One region of the Streptomyces sp. NPDC101194 genome, then DNA from elsewhere that is predicted to be linked to it. Evidence: riboswitches for the same ligand, from Rfam matches in the RefSeq annotation. Region 1 holds a riboswitch; the other holds the start of a gene.
What was found. Region 1 has a riboswitch for cobalamin ahead of ACIRP2_RS31845 (CbtB-domain containing protein). Riboswitches for the same ligand answer to the same signal wherever they lie in the genome.

Region 1 (9,291 bases):
ACCGGCTACGCGGTCCCCGGCTTCTCCCTCCACCACGAGCTGGAGCTGCTCGCCGAGGCCGGACTGCCCACCCGGGACGTCCTCCGCGCCGCGACCACCGCGCCCGCTCGGATGCTCGGCCTGCCCACCGACCGCGCCGACCTGCTGGTCCTGGACGCGGACCCGCGCACCGACATCCGTCATACGCGGCGGATCGATTCCGTCCTGGTCGCGGGCCGCTACCTGGACCGCGAGGAACGCCTGAGCCTGCTGGCCGACGTGGCGCGCGCCGCCGCCGCGAGCGAGCCCCCGGCCGCGGGGGCTGCGGCCCCCCACATCTGCGTCCACTGATCGCCCGGGGGGTCGGCACGTGCCGGATCAGACCTGGCCGCAGGCGCCGGCATCCGCAGGCACCCACCACATGAGGAGTCGGACCACGCCGCACCCGCCCGAGCCCCTTCGCCGTTGCGGCGCAGGGGCTCGGTGACGGCGCGTGGCGGGGGCCACCGGCGGGTCAGCGCACCCGACCCCGCGGTTTCAGCGCCACCGGCGGGAGTTCGGGGGCGGGCAGGCGGTCGCCGTCGTAGCCCTTCACCTCACCGAAACGGGACGTCTCCATCCAGGCCTGCCGGGCCTCCTCGATCTCCTCGTGGGAGCGCCCGATGAAGTTCCACCACATCACGATCTCCTCCTCGAAGGGCTCGCCGCCGAGCAGCATGAGACCCGCGTCGGTGTCCGCGCGCAAGGGAAGTCCGGAGCGCCCGCAGCCGAGGTAGAGCATGGAGCCGGGCAGCACGGGTACGCCGTCGACCTCGGCCTGGCCGGACATCGAGAGCACCGCGTACTCGAAGTCCGGATCGAGCGGCAGGCGGGCCTCGGCACCGGCGGACAGGGACACGTCGGCGCCGACGATCGGGGTGTAGGCGGTGCCGGGCGAGGTGGCGCCGTCGAGCTCCCCCAGGATCAGGGTCGCGGTGAGGCCGGGCGCGGTGACGGTCGGGAGTTCGGTGTGGTGCTGGAAGTGCGGTTCGACGTTCCGGTGGGGCTCCGGCAGGGCGACCCAGAGCTGGGCGCCGTGGAGAAACCTCGCATGGGACTTCGGGCTCTCCTCGGAGTGGCTGATGGCGCGGCCGGAGGTCATCAGTCCCAGCTCGCGCGGGCGGATCGTCCGCAGGCTGCCGAGGCTGTCCCGGTGCAGGACCTCGCCGTCGTGCAGCCAGCTGACCGTCTGCAGACCCATGTGCGGGTGGGGCGGTACCTGCATCCCTGGTTCGCCGGCGATGTCGTCGGGGCCGTAATGATCGACAAAGGCCCAGGCGCCGACCATTCTGCGGCCCAGGTTGGGCAGCAGCCTGCGGACCTCGGTGGACTCACCCAGCTGGACGTGGCGCGGGGTGAGGAGTTCCCGTACGGGCTCGGCGACGACGAAGCCCCGTCCTCCGCAGACGGAGAGTGCGGCCTGGCGATCGAGATTGCTCATGGCGCTCAACCTATTCCCGCACGGGCCCGGGGGTGCCGGTACCCACGCCGATATTTTAGTGGAATTTTCAACCAGAGTGCCGTGTTCGGGTGGGTGAAGCGTGACCGAGCGCATGGCGCGGTCGGCAACAGGGCGGGTCCGGGGACGGTCCGTGAAGGAGGAGTCAAGTGAGCGACACTTATTTCGAGTTCGGGACGGCCGCCGAGCGTTGGGACCGTGCGCAGATGTTCTTCGAGGCGAAGGAGTACATGACCGCGGCCCGGATTCTGGAAGGGCTGGTCGAGGAGGAGCCGGAGCAGGTCTCCCCGCGTCTGCTGCTGGCCCGGACCTACTACCACTCGGCGCGGCTCGGCAGGGCCGAGACGGAGCTGCGGGCGGTCCTGGAGCGCGACCCGGTGGAGCCCTATGCCCGGCTGATGCTGGGGCGCACGCTCGAGCGCCAGGGGCGGAGCGCGGAGGCGACCGGTCATCTGCGGATGGCGGCGGCGTTCTCCGGGGACTTCGACTTCGACCGTGACCGGAGGACCGGCGCCTGACGGTCGCAAGGGGTCTCGGCGGTCGCGAGGGCGTTCGACGGACGGTTCGGCCATTCCGTCAGGAGGGCGCCCTCGGCCGCGGTGACTGCCGGGTCGGACGACTGTCGCAGCCGTGCGTTCACCCGGGCCTCGGTGCCTGCGCCGGGCCGCGGACGCGGTGACCCCGTGTCGTCCTTGTCCGCGGAGGTGTGGGACACGTCCCGGGTGAGGACCGCGGCGTGCACGGCGTCGCGGCCCCGCCGCGACATGCTCGCGTCACCGAAGGCGGGGGCGGGCGACGAGCATCGGCCGCCATCCGCAACAGCGCTGCGCCCAGCGCTCTCCCGGGCCCGCGAGACCGCGCGCAGGACCCCGTCACGCTGCCCTGCGGACACCCCTCCCCGACAATCCGGATGCCGTGCGCCCGCTCCGCGTGATAGTCCACTCGGTCATGACCGACCTTGAGACTCCCCGCCTCCTGCTCCGTCCGATGAGCGCCTCCGACGCCTTGCAGGTGATGGCCGGCACGCCGGGCGAAGGTGCCCGCTGGGCGCCGGGGTACCCGCCCGCAGGCGAGACGGCTGCGGCCGAGCGCTTCCTCGACGCCTGCGCGACGACGGGGGATCCGAGCCCCTTCGGCTCGTACGAGATATGTCGCCGTGAGGACTCCGTGGTGATCGGCGGGCTGGGGTTCCATGGCGCCCCGGACGAGAACGGGCACGTCACGATCGGCTACGGCCTCGTTCCCTCGGCCCAGGGAAAGGGATACGCCTCCGAGGCGCTGCGTGCGCTGCTGCTGTTCGCCCGCGAACAGGGGGTGGTCTGCGTCCACGGTGACACCGACCGGGACAACCTCGCGTCGCAGCGCGTCATGACAGCCGTCGGCATGCGCCTGGAGAGGGAGGACGCGCGGCTGAAGTACTACCGGATCGATTGGGGCCGACAGGGCGAGGAGCAGTGAGTACACGTCCGTCCGTTTCCGGTTGCGGGCGCGGCGGGCAGGACGGCGGAACCCGCCGGGAGGCTCCCGGCGGGTTCCGATATCCGCTGGTGGTGAGTGGTTCGCCGGTCAGCCGGCTGCGGCGGCGACCCGGTTCGTCGTACCGTCTCCCGTGGCGACGGTGTCGGCCCTCGGTGCGAGAAGCCGTTCCGTCAGGTGGCCGAAGACGAGACCGAAGGTCACCCAGAGCGTGGCCTGTACCGCGAGGGTGGCGAGCCGGAACTCCCAGAGCAGGGTGGCCGGGAAATCCTTTCCGACCTCGTTGAACGAGGGCAGGAACGCGTAGGCGACCCCGATCACGACCGCATAGGCCGCCGATGCGGTGACCGTCGCGTTCCAGTTGCCCAGGCGTGGAGCCAGCCGCTTGCCGAGGATGACGGCGGCGACCGCCAGCAGCACGCTGAGGGCGACCATCAGGAAGAACAGGGCCGTACGGCGGCCGATGGTGTCGGGGTTGCCGACGGCCGGCGGGTTGGCCGGGTACTTCAGGAAAGGCACGATGTACACGGCCAGCAGGGCGGCACCCGCGATCAGGGCGGCTGTGGCCCGTGGACCGAATCGGCCGATCCGGCCGAGGGCGTAGCAGAAGACGAGGGCGGCGATCCCCCCGATCGCCACGCCGAAGACGAGCACACCGGTGGCGAGACCCGCGGTGGACTGCACGGTGCGGCTGACGAGCTCCTCACCGCCGCCGTGGTCGTGGCTGTGCGACTCCTCGAGGGCGATGGCCGCGTCCACCAGGGACTCGCCGAGCAGGTACGCGACGAGCAGTGCGAGCGCGCCCGCAACGAGGCCGGCCAGCATGCCGCGGACGAGCAGGGCTCTGACAGATATGGAGTTCATGAGGTCTTCCCCTGGATCGGACGGTACGTCAGTGACAGGGGAAACCGAGGAGGTGGCGGCCGTCGTGGACCCACTCGTGGACACCTTCGCCGGAGATGACCGCGGTGGCGCCCTGTTCCGCGCCGACGAAGTACAGCAGTACGAGCATGAGGACGCCGAAGAAGACCGCCCAAGGGGCGATGGACTTCAGGGAGATGGGGGTGATCGCCGGTACGGCGGTGGCGGGGACAGCACTCTGTGCCATGGCAGAACCTCCTGAGGGAACACGCGTCCCGATCGTGGTGCCTGAGACGAAGGTGCCGGGTCTGACTTCCCGTACGGGTACGGGTTCACAGTGGCGCGACCGTGCCGGATTCTCACCGGACTTCCGTCACACCTTCGTCATGCTCGTCGGACGATACTCCCTGGGCGCGGACAGGGCCACGGTGCCGTCGGCGGAACCGCGACGCCGGCATGCCATGGTGATGCACACGAGAGGCCACAGTTCAGGGGGTTGACCGGGTCATGACGGTACAGGTGATGTTGATCTCACCGGCGCTCAACGCCGCGCTCCGCGAGGCCCGCGTCGACGACGATGCCCCGCTGGACGCGGCCGGGGTCCGGCAGGCCCGCGCCGCCACCGCGGCGGTGCCCCCGGCCGACCGGTATGTGCGCGGGCCGTCCGAACGGTGTGCCGGGACGGCCGACGCGCTGGGGTTGCGCGCCGGTCTCGAACCAGCGCTCCGCGGCTGGGACATGGGCCGCTGGAGCGGGCGGAGACTGGCCGAGGTGAGCGACAGCGAGCCGGACGCGGTGTCGCTCTGGATGAGCGATCCTTCGGCGGCTCCGCACGGCGGCGAATCGTTGCTGGAGTTCTGCGCCAGGATCGGCCGCCTGCTGGACGCACTTGGGTCCGGGGACGGCGAGGAGGGCGGCCGTGTGCTGGCGGTCGTCGAGCCTGCCGTGGTACGGGCGATGGTCGTACGGGCGCTCGCGCTGCCGGAGGAGGCGTTCTGGCGGCTGGATGTCGCCCCGCTCACCCTGACCGGGCTCAGCGGCCGCTCGGGACGGTGGAACCTGCGCTGCGGTCGGCCGCTGTCCCCCGCTCCGCGGAGCCGGCCTCCTCGGTCCGCCACCACTCGCCGGGACAACTGAGGTGCAGGGGGCCGCGGTCGGCGGTCTGCCGGGCAAGCGGCTGGTCGCCGGAGTCGTCGACGGCCGCAACGTATGGATCGACGACCACCAGCGGTCCCTGGCCACGCTCGGCACCTTGCTCGGCCTCGCCGACCGGGTCGATGTCGCGGCCTCCTGCTCCCTGCTGCACGTTCCCCTCGATGTGGGCGCGGAGCGCGAACTCGATCCCCAGGTGGCCCGCTGGCTGGCCTTCGCCCGGCAGAAGTCCGCCGAGATCGCCACCCTGGCCAAGGGACTCGCACAGGGCACGGACGCGATCGCCGCCGAACTCGCCGCAAATCGCGCCGATCTGGCCTCGCGCAACCGATCGGTGCTCACCCACGACCCGGCAGTACGGGCACGGGCCGCGGCCGTCACGGAGCGCGACGTGCGCCGCGAGGCGTCGTATCCGCGGCGGGCGGCGGCACAACGCGAGCGACTGCGGCTTCCTCCGCTGCCCACGACCACGATCGGTTCGTTCCCCCAGACGTCCCAACTGCGCACCGCACGCGCCGATCTGCGGGCCGGGCGCATCGACAGCGCCACGTACGACGAGCGCATCGCGGCCGAGATCCAGGAGGTACTGGCCTTCCAGGAGAAGGCGGGCATCGATGTACTGGTGCACGGCGAGCCCGAACGCAACGACATGGTGCAGTACTTCGCCGAGCGGCTCACCGGTTACGTCGTCACCCGGCACGGCTGGGTCCAGTCGTACGGCACACGGTATGTCCGGCCGCCGATCCTGGCCGGGGACGTCTCCCGCCCGGAACCGATGACCGTCCGCTGGACGGCGTACGCGCGGTCGCTCACCGATCGTCCGGTCAAGGGCATGCTCACCGGCCCCGTCACCATGCTCGCCTGGTCGTTCGTCCGTGACGACCAGCCGCTGGGCGAGACCGCCCGCCAGGTCGCCCTCGCACTGCGGGACGAGGTGAACGACCTCGAGACCGCGGGTGGTTCCGTCATCCAGGTCGACGAGCCCGCCCTGCGCGAGACACTGCCGCTGCGGGCCGCCGACCGCGCCGGGTACCTGCGCTGGGCCACGGAGTCGTTCCGGCTGGCCACCAGTGGCGTCCGTCCCGAGACCCGGATCCACACGCACATGTGCTACGCGGAGTTCGGCGACATCCTCCGGGCCATCGCCGACCTGGATGCCGATGTGATCAGCCTGGAGGCGGCCCGCTCCCACATGCGGGTGGCCGACGAGCTGGCATCGGCCGGCTATCCGAGGGAGGTCGGTCCCGGCGTGTACGACATCCACTCCCCGCGGGTGCCGAGCACGGCCGAGGCGGTCGCTCTGCTCCGTAAGGGACTCGAAGCGATTCCGGCCGAACGGCTGTGGGTCAATCCCGACTGCGGTCTGAAGACGCGGAGCCGGCCCGAAGTGCGCGCCTCGCTGGAGAATCTGGTCTCGGCGGCGGTCGAGGTACGGGCGACGGTGGCCGGCACCGCCCACTGAGCCGCGGCGCGGCCCGGGGCGGGCGCCCGCCCCGGGCCGCGCAGAGCACATCTCCGTGCAAGAAGTGTGGTCCGTACCAAAGCCTTGACAGTGTGTTGGTTCACTTCTTAAATCGCATACGAACGAAGCCTTCTCCCCGCCCCCCACAACGAGGATTTGTCATAGGCATGACATTCCTCGATCCGCACGGGAAGGACCCCCATGAATTCCCCCCACCTCACCCGGCGCCTGCTGGTGTCCGCCCTCTCCGCACTCGCCCTCGTCTCGGCCTCCTCCGGTCCCGCGGCCGGGGTGTCCGTCCCCGAATCGCGGGCCACCGCCGCGGCGGGCTCGTTCACCGACGACTTCGACGGCCCCGCGGGCTCCGCCGTCGACGGTGCGAAGTGGCAGATCGAGACCGGCGACAACGTCAACAACCATGAACGGCAGTACTACACGGCCGGGAACGACAACGCGGCACTCGACGGCCAGGGCCATCTGGTCATCACCGCACGCCGGGAGAATCCGAACAACTACCAGTGCTGGTACGGCAGGTGTGAATACACCTCGGCACGGCTGAACACATCGGGCCGGTTCACCCGGACATACGGGCATGTCGAGGCCCGGATGAAGGTCCCGCGCGGACAGGGCATGTGGCCCGCCTTCTGGATGCTGGGCGACGACATCGGCCAGGTCGGCTGGCCCGATTCGGGCGAGATCGACGTCATGGAGAACGTCGGCTTCGAACCGTCCACGGTCCATGGGACCCTGCACGGCCCCGGCTACTCCGGCTCCGGCGGGATCGGCGCCGCGTACACCCTGCCCGGCGGCCAGGCGTTCGCCGACGACTTCCACACCTTCGCCGTCGACTGGGCCCCGGACTCGGTGACCTGGTCGGTGGACGGCAACGTCTACCAGCGGCGCACACCCGCCGATCTCGGCGGCAGCACCTGGGTGTTCGACAAGCCCTTCTTCCTGATCCTCAACCTCGCGGTCGGCGGCTACTGGCCGGGCGACCCCGACGGCGGCACCTCGTTCCCGCAGCAACTCGTCGTCGACCACGTACGGGTCACCACCAGCGATCTCCGGCCGCCGGTCTGACCGACCCACCCGGCTCGCCCGCCGGTCACCCCGTGTCCTCGCCGGCGGTTCCCGGCCGCGCCGGCGGCGGGGCGACCGTCGGGGACGCGCCCCGGCCGATGTACGCGCCGCCGCACGGCGCGTACATCGGCGCGTCGCCCCCGTCCGGCCGGAGCTCACGCGTCCCGGTACGTCTCCAGCAGGCGCAACCAGATCTCGCTGATCGTCGGATAGGAGGGGACGGCGTGCCACAGCCGGGCGATGGGGACCTCGCCCGCGACCGCGACCGTCGCCGAGTGCAGCAGCTCACCGATGCCGGGGCCGACGAAGGTGACACCGAGCAGGATCTCCCGGTCGAGGTCCACGATCATGCGGGCACGGCCCCGGTAACCGTCCGCGTACAGGCCGGAGCCCGCCACCGCGGCGAGGTCGTGGTCGACGGCGCGCACACGGTGTCCGGCCCGCTCGGCCTCGGCGAGGGTGAGACCGACCGAGGCCGCCTCGGGGTCGGTGAAGACGACCTGGGGAACGGCCGCGTGGTCGGCGGTGGCGGTGTGGGAGCCCCAGCGGTCGGTCTCCAGGTGCGGGGCGCCCGCCGCGCGGGCGGCGATCGCGGCGCCCGCGATGCGTGCCTGGTACTTGCCCTGGTGCGTGAGGAGCGCGCGGTGGTTGACGTCGCCGACCGCGTAGAGCCAACTGGTGCCGTCGACACGGCAGCTGTCGTCGACGGTGAGCCACGAGCCGGGTGCCAGACCGACCGTTTCGAGACCGAGGTCCTCGGTGCGCGGGGCGCGGCCGGTGGCGAAGAGGATCTCGTCGGCCTCGATGCGTTCACCTCCGTCCAGCTCCACGACGACCGGCCCGTCGGGGGCCGTACGCCGTACGGAGGTGGCGGAGACCCCGGTACGGATGTCGGCGCCGGCCTCCGTCAGCGCCCGCGCGACCAGCTCTCCCGCGAAGGGTTCCATCTTCGGCAGGAGCCCCTTGCCGCGGATCAGCATCGTCACGCGGGATCCGAGGGCCTGCCAGACCGTGGCCATCTCGGTCCCGACCACGCCTCCTCCGACGATCACGAGGCGGCCGGGCACCTTCTTGGCGCTCGTCGCCTCCCGGCTGGTCCAGGGACGTGCCCCGTCGACGCCGGGCAGGGCCGGTACGACGGCACTGCTGCCGGTGCAGACGGCGACGGCATGCCGGGCGGTGAGCCGGTGCTCAGTGCCGTCGGGGGCGGTGACGGAGACGGCCTTCTCGCCGGTGAGCCGGCCCCGGCCGCGGTAGAGGTCCGCTCCGATCCCCTCCAGCCAGGCGACCTGCCCGTCGTCCTTCCAGTGCGAGGCGTAGTCGTCGCGGTGGGCGAGGACCGCCGCCGTGTCCAGCGGTCCTTGTACGGCGTCGCTGAGGCCCGGGACATGGCGGGCGTCGGCGCGGGCGACGACCGGGCGCAACAGGGCCTTGCTGGGCATGCAGGCCCAGTACGAGCACTCGCCGCCGACGAGTTCCGTCTCGACGACCGCCGTGCTCAGTCCGGCGGCCCGCGCCCGGTCGGCGACGTTCTCGCCCACCGGACCCGCTCCGATCACCACGACGTCGTACTCGGCGTTAAGGGAAGCATCTGTCATGAGGACAGTTTGATCACAGGTGTGCGCGGTGGCCACATGGGCAGGCGGAATAGCGCAGGTCCGAGCACCGTTGTGCCGGACAGGTCCGAGCCGGTACAGGAAGAGGTAACAGAGCATGAGCACCGTAGAGCTCACCAAGGAGAACTTCGATCAGGTCGTCAGCGACAACGACTTCGTCCTGATCG
Region 2 (9,291 bases), on a different contig from region 1:
CGACGTAGGACATCGCGGCGTACCAGTAACGGCCCGGCAGGTACAGCGGCGAGAACGCCTTGTCCTTGCCGTACTTCGAACCGATCTTGTCGAGCGCGGCGGTCAGCTCGTCCTGCGTGGCGGGGAGGGTGTCCTTGCCGGTGCCGGCCTTGAACATGTCCTTGTTGTAGATCGCTACGCGGGCGCCGGCGTAGTAGGGCACACAGTACTGCTTGCCCTCGAAGGCGCAGGTGTCCTTCAGACCCTTGATCCAGGTGTCCGAGTTCTCGTACTTCTTCGGGTCGATCTTGCCGAGAGCCCCGTTGAGGATGTACGTCATGGTCTCGGTGTTACCGAGTTCGACGACGTCCGGGAACTTGTCACCGGCCAGAGCGGCGTCGAGCTTCTTGGCCTTGTCCGCCCACGTCTGGTACTGGACATTGACCTTGACGTTCGGGTACTTCGCCTTGAACTGGCTGTTGACATCCTTGACCAGTTCGGGCCAGGTGCTCTGCGCGTCCGACATCAGCCAGACGGTGAGCGTCTCCTTACGGTCCTTCGGGTCCTTGGACGAAGTCTTGTCGTCGTTCGAACCACACGCCGCGATCGAAACCAACATGCCCGCGACGCCGATCGCCGCGATGAGCTTGCGCTTCACGCCACCCTCCTCAGGGATGCTGCAACCCCTCCCCACCGCGAAGACCGTCGACGAGTACTGCTGGGGCTGGGACCTGGTCTTTAATGGTTTAGACCAGCACCGGGAGCTTGGCCTAGACCTTTTGGGGTGTCAAGGGTGTATAAGAAGTGCACTCGCGTCCGTTATAGGACCGACACCTGAGGGAGGGCGACGAGCCGTGACCGGACCGTGCCACCATGTGAGCCGCGACAGACGGAGGAGCCGGTGACGGCAGCAACGCAGCAGTCGGGAAGGCGGGCCATGGGTGCCGACGGGGGCAGTACGGAGAACGAGACGGGCGCGGCCACGCGGACGGCACGCGTCCCGAAGTACTACCGGCTGAAGCGACATCTCCTCGACATGACGGACACCATGCCGCCGGGCACCCCCGTGCCACCGGAACGGACCCTGGCCGCCGAGTTCGACACCTCGCGCACCACCGTGCGCCAGGCGCTCCAGGAACTGGTCGTCGAGGGCCGGCTGGAGCGCATCCAGGGCAAGGGCACCTTCGTCGCCAAGCCGAAGGTCTCGCAGGCCCTCCAACTCACCTCGTACACCGAGGACATGCGCGCCCAGGGACTGGAACCGACGTCCCAGCTACTGGACATCGGCTATGTCACGGCCGACGACACGCTCGCCGGGCTGCTCGACATCACGGCCGGTGGCCGCGTGCTGCGGATCGAGCGGCTGCGGCTCGCCAGCGGGGAGCCGATGGCGATCGAGACCACGCACCTTTCGGCCAAACGCTTTCCCGCGCTGCGCCGTTCACTGGTGAAGTACACCTCGCTCTACACCGCGCTGGCCGAGGTGTACGACGTCCGGCTGGCCGAGGCCGAGGAGACCATCGAGACCTCGCTCGCCACCCCGCGCGAGGCCGGACTGCTCGGCACGGACGTCGGCCTGCCGATGCTGCTGCTGTCCCGGCACTCCCTGGACGGGCAGGGCGAGCCGGTGGAATGGGTGCGCTCGGTCTACCGCGGCGACCGGTACAAGTTCGTCGCGCGCCTGAAGCGGCCGACGGACTGACCCCGGACGCGGCGGCCGACCGGTCCCGGCCCCTCGCGTCCGCGCACTCGACTGTCGGCGGCCCCTGGGGAACGCGTCTCCGCACGGGGGCCGCCCGCCTGCCTCCGCACGGGCCGACTCCCGCACGTTTGACAACATTCCGAACATTCGATCCCGTTCGCGGGACCGTTGCCGGACCGCAATGCGGACAGGGGGTGACGGTGACCGGAAGCCTCCCCTAGATTTCGTGCGCATTACACCAGGTGATCAGCGAGGGGACGGAGTCGCCGCATGGCAGCAGAGCCTGAAGGAAAACCGCCCACGATCACGCCCGTACGGGTGGTCATCGCCCTGTGTCTCGTCGCGCCGTTCGTGGCGATGCTCTGGGTGAGTTCGTACGCGAAGGTGGACCCCACCTTCATCGGCATCCCGTTCTTCTACTGGTACCAGATGCTCTGGGTGCTGATCTCCACCGCGCTCACCATGGTCGCGTACAAGCTGTGGCAGCGTGACCAGCGCGCCCGCAAGGGGGGTGCGTCGGCATGAAGGACGGCGTGAACGGCGTCGCGCTCGGCGTCTTCATCTTCTTCTTCCTGGCCGTCACGGTCATGGGCTTCCTGGCGGCGCGCTGGCGCAAGGCCGAGAACGAGGCCAGCCTCGACGAATGGGGCCTGGGCGGACGGTCGTTCGGCACCTGGGTCACCTGGTTCCTGCTCGGCGGCGACCTGTACACCGCGTACACCTTCGTCGCCGTGCCCGCGGCGATCTACGCGGCGGGCGCGGCAGGCTTCTTCGCCGTGCCGTACACCATCCTCGTGTACCCGCTGATCTTCACCTTCCTGCCGCGGCTGTGGTCCGTCTCGCACAAGCACGGGTACGTCACCACCTCGGACTTCGTCCGCGGGCGCTTCGGCTCGAAGGGCCTCTCGCTGGCGGTCGCCGTCACGGGCATCCTCGCCACGATGCCGTACATCGCGCTCCAACTCGTCGGCATCCAGGCCGTGCTGGACGTGATGGGCGTGGGCGGCGGAGAGAACACCCACTGGTTCGTCAAGGACCTGCCGCTGCTGATCGCATTCGCGGTGCTCGCCGCGTACACCTACTCGTCCGGCCTGCGGGCACCGGCGCTGATCGCGTTCGTCAAGGACGGACTGATCTACCTGGTCATCGCGGTGGCGATCATCTACATCCCGATCAAGCTCGGCGGCTTCCACGACATCTTCGCCAAGGCGGGCGAGGCGTTCTCGCAGACCAACCCGGCGACCGGCAAGCCGCGCGGCGCGCTGGCACCCGGCGAGGCGGGCCAATGGGGTTACGCCACCCTCGCGTTGGGCTCGGCACTGGCTCTCTTCATGTATCCGCACTCGATCACGGCGACGCTCTCCAGCCGCAGCCGCAACGTGATCCGGCGCAACACCACGATCCTGCCGCTGTACTCGCTGATGCTGGGCCTGCTCGCGCTGCTCGGCTTCATGGCGATCGCCGCCGGGATCAAGGTGGACAACGGGCAGTTGGCCATCCCCCAGCTGTTCGAGAACATGTTCCCCGACTGGTTCGCGGGGGTCGCGTTCGCCGCCATCGGCATCGGCGCCCTGGTGCCCGCCGCGATCATGTCGATCGCCGCCGCGAACCTCTTCACCCGCAACATCTACAAGGACTTCCTCAAGCCGGACGCCACCCCGGAGCAGGAGACCAAGGTCTCCAAGCTGGTGTCCCTGCTGGTGAAGGTCGGCGCGCTCGCCTTCGTCCTCACCATGGACAAGACGGTCGCAATCAACTTCCAGCTGCTCGGCGGGATCTGGATCCTCCAGACGATGCCGGCCCTGGTCGGCGGCCTGTTCACCCGCTGGTTCCACCGCTGGGCACTGCTCGCGGGCTGGGCGGTCGGCATGGTGTACGGGACGGTGGCCGCGTACGGGGTCGCCAGCCCGACCCAGGCGCACTTCGGCGGTTCGTCCAAGGAGATTCCCGGCATCGGCGAGATCGGCTACATCGGCCTGACGGCGTTCGTGCTGAATGTGGTCGTGACAGTGGTGCTGACCTTCGTCCTGAACGCGGTGAAGGCACCCACCGGGATCGACGAGACCTCCCCGGCCGACTACACGGCCGACGCGGGCGACCCGGGCGTCCAGGTGAAGCTCCCGCCGGCCACGGCCGGAGCGCCGGGCGGCGGCCACTGACGTACGCTCCACCACCGGCCGACGGCCCGTCGAGCCCCCTCCTGCGGGGCTCGGCGGGCCGTCCGCGCGATCGGGGCCACGCGGCCCCGGAGAGGGCCGCACAGCTCGTTCTGTGGGCTTGACCCGAGTCGGCCGACACAACATGTGGGGGCTGCCTCATCGGGCGGCCCCCACATGTATGCTCATGCTCGCTGTCGCCGCAGGGGAATCCGGTGCGAATCCGGAACTGTCCCGCAACGGTGTGTTCGGTGCGCTTTTGCGCACCCCCGAGTAAGTCCGAGGACCTGCCGACAGCGCATCCGGCTCGACCGAACCGGATGCCAGACGTCCGGGCCTCGCGGATGGGCCGGTGGACGCCGTACGGAGTGCTGCCCCGCTCGGGCCCGCCTCTGCCCGGCTGCCCCGTTCCCCGCCGGCCCCGAGCCGAGCGAGGGAGAGCACCACGTGACCATCGCGCCAGCCGATCCGGCTTCAGTCGCCGTGTCCGTAGCGGCCGAGTCCGAGGGGACCGCACACGACGGACCGGGGACCGCACTGCTGCGGACCCTGACCGACCTCACCGTCGATCTGCCCGACACCGACCCCGGTCGTGTCGCCGCCGCCGCGCTGCGCGGCCGCAGCGCCCGGTCGGACGAGGCCGAGCTGCGCTCGCTGGCCACCGAGGCCGCCGCGGGGCTGATCTCCGAGGACCCCGCGTACTCCCGGCTCGCCGCCAGGCTCCTGACCCGCGCCATCGCGGACGAAGCGGCCGGCCAGGGCGCGGTCTCCTTCTCCGCCTCCGTCGCCGTCGGGCACCACGAGGGCCTGATCGCGGACCGTACCGCCGAGTTCGTCGCGCTGCACGCGGACGCCCTCGACGCGCTGGTGGAGCGCTCGCTCGCCGACGGCGCCGACGACCGGTTCGGTTACTTCGGGCTGCGGACCCTGCACAGCCGCTATCTGCTGCGCCACCCGCACACCCGCCAGGTCATCGAGACGCCCCAGCACTTCATGCTGCGGGTCGCGTCCGGTCTCGCCGAGGACGATTCGCAGCGCGCCCTGGACGAAGTCGCCGCGCTGTACGGGCTGATGAGCCGGCTCGACTATCTGCCCTCCTCGCCGACCCTCTTCAACTCCGGTACCCGGCACCCGCAGATGTCCTCCTGCTACCTGCTGGACTCCCCGCTCGACGAACTCGACTCGATCTACGACCGCTACCACCAGGTGGCGCGACTCTCGAAGCACGCGGGCGGCATCGGGCTCTCGTACTCCCGCGTCCGTGCCCGCGGTTCGCTGATCCGGGGCACCAACGGGCACTCCAACGGCATCGTGCCGTTCCTGAAGACGCTCGACGCCTCCGTCGCCGCGGTCAACCAGGGGGGCCGGCGCAAGGGTGCCGCCGCCGTCTACCTGGAGACCTGGCACGCCGACATCGAGGAGTTCCTGGAGCTGCGCGACAACACGGGCGAGGACCAGCGGCGTACGCACAACCTCAACCTGGCGCACTGGATCCCCGACGAGTTCATGCGCCGGGTCGACGCGGACGGCGACTGGTCGCTGTTCTCCCCCGCGGACGTGCCCGAGCTGGTCGACCTGTGGGGCGACGAGTTCGACGCCGCGTACCGGGCCGCCGAGGCCGAGGGGCTGGCCCGCAAGTCGATGCCGGCCCGCGAGCTGTACGGCCGGATGATGCGTACCCTCGCGCAGACCGGCCAGGGCTGGATGACGTTCAAGGACGCCTCCAACCGGACCGCGAACCAGACCGCCGAGCCGGGCCGCGTCGTCCACTCCTCGAATCTGTGCACCGAGATCCTCGAAGTCACCGACGACGGCGAGACGGCCGTCTGCAACCTGGGCTCGGTCAACCTGGGCGCGTTCGTCGCCGACGGCGCCATCGACTGGGAGCGGCTGGACGCCACCGTCCGTACCGCCGTGACCTTCCTCGACCGGGTCGTCGATATCAACTTCTACCCGACCGAGCAGGCCGGCCGCTCCAACGCCAGGTGGCGCCCGGTGGGCCTGGGCGCGATGGGTCTGCAGGACGTCTTCTTCCAGCTGCGCCTGCCCTTCGACTCCCCCGAGGCCCGCGCGCTCTCCACGAAGATCTCCGAGCGCATCATGCTGGCCGCGTACGAGGCGTCCTGCGACCTCGCCGAGCGCTCCGGCCCGCTGCCCGCCTGGGCCGAGACGCGTGCCGCGCGCGGGGTGCTGCACCCCGACCACTATGACACCGAGCTGAACTGGCCGGAGCGCTGGGACGCGCTGCGCGCCCGGGTCGCCACGACTGGCATGCGCAACTCCCTGCTGCTCGCCATCGCACCCACGGCGACGATCGCCTCGATCGCCGGGGTGTACGAGTGCATCGAGCCGCAGGTCTCCAACCTGTTCAAGCGCGAGACGCTCAGCGGCGAGTTCCTCCAGGTCAACGCGTATCTGGTGGACGAGCTGAAGCAGCTCGGCGTGTGGGACGCCCGCACCCGTGAGGCGCTGCGCGAGGCCAGCGGCTCCGTGCAGGGCTTCGCCTGGATCCCCGAGGACGTGCGGAAGCTGTACCGCACGGCGTGGGAGATCCCGCAGCGCGGACTGATCGACATGGCGGCGGCCCGTACGCCGTTCCTCGACCAGAGCCAGTCGCTGAACCTCTTCATGGAGACGCCGACGATCGGCAAGCTCTCCTCGATGTACGCGTACGCCTGGAAGCAGGGGCTGAAGACGACGTACTACCTGCGCTCGCGCCCGGCGACCCGGATCGCCCGTGCGGCCTCCGGCCCGTCCGCGGCCACCGCCCCCATCCCCGTGCAGCAGGCCTCGACGCCCGACGCCGACGCGATCGCCTGCTCCCTGGAAAACCCCGAGTCCTGCGAGGCCTGCCAGTGATGAGCTCCACCGAATCCGAGAAGAACCTGCTCGACCCCGGCTTCGAGCTGACCCTGCGGCCCATGCGCTACCCGGACTTCTACGAGCGCTACCGCGACGCGATCAAGAACACCTGGACGGTGGAGGAGGTCGACCTCCACTCCGACGTCGCCGACCTCGCGAAGCTCTCCCCCGGTGAGCAGCACATGATCGGCCGGCTCGTCGCGTTCTTCGCGACGGGTGACTCGATCGTCTCCAACAACCTCGTGCTGACGCTGTACAAGCACATCAACTCCCCCGAGGCGCGGCTGTATCTGTCGCGGCAGCTCTTCGAGGAGGCCGTGCACGTCCAGTTCTATCTGACGCTGCTGGACACCTATCTGCCCGACCCGGACGACCGTGCCGCCGCGTTCGACGCGGTCGAGGAGATCCCCTCGATCCGTGAGAAGGCGCAGTTCTGCTTCAAGTGGATGGATTCGGTCGAGAAGATCGAGCGGCTGGAGACGAAGGCCGACCGCCGCCGCTTCCTGCTGAACCTGATCTGCTTCGCGGCGTGCATCGAGGGGCTGTTCTTCTACGGCGCGTTCGCGTACGTCTACTGGTTCCGCTCGCGGGGTCTGCTGCACGGTCTCGCCACGGGTACCAACTGGGTCTTCCGTGACGAGACGATGCACATGAACTTCGCGTTCGAGGTCGTGGACACCGTCCGCAAGGAGGAGCCCGACCTCTTCGACGACGAGCTCCAGCAGCAGGTCACCGACATGCTGAAGGAGGCCGTGGCGGCGGAGCTGCAGTTCGGCCGCGATCTGTGCGGTGACGGTCTGCCGGGCATGAACACGGAGTCGATGCGGCAGTACCTGGAGTGCGTGGCCGACCAGCGGCTCACCCGGCTGGGCTTCCCCGCGGTCTACGGCTCCGAGAACCCGTTCTCGTTCATGGAGCTGCAGGGCGTGCAGGAGCTGACGAACTTCTTCGAGCGCCGGCCGTCCGCGTACCAGGTGGCGGTGGAGGGATCGGTCGCGTTCGACGACGACTTCTAGGTCTTTCGGTCGGATCGGGCCGGATCGGCGAGCCCGGCGTGATCCGGACGGCATACCCCTAGATCCTGGCCCAGCTTCTGAGGTGGGGGCGCCGCGCAGCCATGACGGGCTGCGCGGCGCCCGTCGTTTCCGGGGGGCCGTCACTCCGTGCCCGTTCCGCGGCGCGCAGCTCGCGGTCGATGCGGCGCTCCCGGGCGAGTCCGGCCAGGGCAGGCAGCAGGACGAGAGCGAAAAGTGCGGCTATGCCCAGTACGTTCTGGAATGTGTTCATGGCTCTACTCTCGTCCGCGCGGACGGATTGCGGCAGTGGCAGGACTGTCATGGACCATCGAATTACTGCCACACTGGCGTCATGCTGAACAATGTCGCCGCCCTGCTGCTCGACGAGGTCCATCCCTTCGAGCTGGGTGTGCTGTGCGAGGTCTTCGGGCTCGACCGCAGCGACGAGGGCCTGCCGGTCCACGACTTCGCCGTGGTCTCCGCCGAGGGCCCGGTGCTGCGGACCCACGCCGGATTCACCATCAGTACGCCACACGGCCTCGACCGCCTGGAGGAGGCCGACCTCATCGCCGTGCCGGCCGGCAGCCACTTCATCGCACGGGACTACCCCGAGGAGCTCCTCGACGCCCTGCGCCGGGCCGTGGACCGGGGCGCCCGGGTGATGAGCGTCTGCTCCGGGGCCTATGTGCTCGGGGCGGCCGGGCTGCTGGACGGCCGTCGCTGCACCACCCACTGGCGTCATGCCGACGAACTGGCCCGCCGCTTCCCGCGGGCGGTCGTCGAACCCGACGTGCTGTACGTGGACGAGGGCCCGGTCATCACCTCGGCGGGCACGGCGGCCGGGATCGACGCCTGTCTGCATCTGGTCCGGCAGGCGTACGGCCCCGATGCCGCCAACGCCATCGCCCGCCGCATGGTGGTGCCGCCGCACCGCGACGGCGGGCAGGCGCAGTACATCAAGCGGCCGCTGCCCCGCACCCGGTGCGACACGGTCGGCGGGACCCTGGCCTGGATGGAGCGCCACCTCGACCAGGAGATGACCGTCGAACAGCTCGCCGCCCAGGCACACATGTCCCCACGCACCTTCGCCCGCCGCTTCCAGCAGGAGACGGGCACCACTCCGTACCGCTGGCTGCTCCGTCAGCGGGTGCTGCTGGCACAGCATCTCCTGGAGACATCCGATGAAACAGTGGACACGATCGCCGGGCGCACCGGCTTCGGAACGGCCGCCGCACTGCGCCACCAGTTCGTACGATCGTTGGGCACCACGCCGAACGCCTACCGCCGCACCTTCCGCGGCCCAGGCGCCATGACCGAGGTAGCCTGACCCGTCACAGATCTGACGTCGGATCATTCGTCCAACCGTTGAGCACACCTGTCCATGGACCATGGCCCGGGTGACCCAAGAGGGTCGGTCCCATGGACATGTGGATGGCACGACGAAGGACCATCGGGGCTGTGGTGGCTGCGCTCGCCGCCGCGCTGCTGCCCTGGCAGAGCGCGGCGGCCGAGGACGCGTCCGCCGCCGCACCACCGCCCGAGGTGCTGCCCTCTCTGCGGCAATGGCAGCCCGGCG

Region 2: linked by a shared signal. The riboswitch ahead of ACIRP2_RS11960 (ribonucleoside-diphosphate reductase subunit alpha) and the one ahead of ACIRP2_RS31845 (CbtB-domain containing protein) in region 1 are both predicted to bind cobalamin.

The regions. Positions count from the first base shown of each region.
Region 1 is NZ_JBIWOS010000011.1:54,985-64,275, forward strand. It holds gene ACIRP2_RS31820 (amidohydrolase family protein) at 1-330, shown strand, start outside; gene ACIRP2_RS31825 (pirin family protein) at 494-1,459, opposite strand; gene ACIRP2_RS31830 (tetratricopeptide repeat protein) at 1,627-1,995, shown strand; gene ACIRP2_RS31835 (GNAT family N-acetyltransferase) at 2,426-2,935, shown strand; gene ACIRP2_RS31840 (CbtA family protein) at 3,044-3,817, opposite strand; gene ACIRP2_RS31845 (CbtB-domain containing protein) at 3,846-4,061, opposite strand; adenosylcobalamin (AdoCbl) riboswitch at 4,065-4,213, opposite strand; gene ACIRP2_RS31850 (histidine phosphatase family protein) at 4,322-4,951, shown strand; partial or broken gene metE (5-methyltetrahydropteroyltriglutamate--homocysteine S-methyltransferase) at 4,962-6,428, shown strand; partial or broken gene ACIRP2_RS31860 (family 16 glycosylhydrolase) at 6,630-7,490, shown strand; gene ACIRP2_RS31865 (dihydrolipoyl dehydrogenase family protein) at 7,664-9,106, opposite strand; gene trxA (thioredoxin) at 9,222-9,291, shown strand, end outside.
Region 2 is NZ_JBIWOS010000002.1:1,150,157-1,159,447, reverse strand. It holds gene ACIRP2_RS11980 (sugar ABC transporter substrate-binding protein) at 1-637, opposite strand, end outside; gene ACIRP2_RS11975 (GntR family transcriptional regulator) at 917-1,681, shown strand; gene ACIRP2_RS11970 (DUF3311 domain-containing protein) at 1,952-2,206, shown strand; gene mctP (monocarboxylate uptake permease MctP) at 2,203-3,840, shown strand; cobalamin riboswitch at 4,012-4,147, shown strand; gene ACIRP2_RS11960 (ribonucleoside-diphosphate reductase subunit alpha) at 4,285-6,696, shown strand; gene ACIRP2_RS11955 (ribonucleotide-diphosphate reductase subunit beta) at 6,696-7,715, shown strand; gene ACIRP2_RS11950 (hypothetical protein) at 7,774-7,986, opposite strand; gene ACIRP2_RS11945 (GlxA family transcriptional regulator) at 8,068-9,042, shown strand; gene ACIRP2_RS11940 (family 20 glycosylhydrolase) at 9,147-9,291, shown strand, end outside.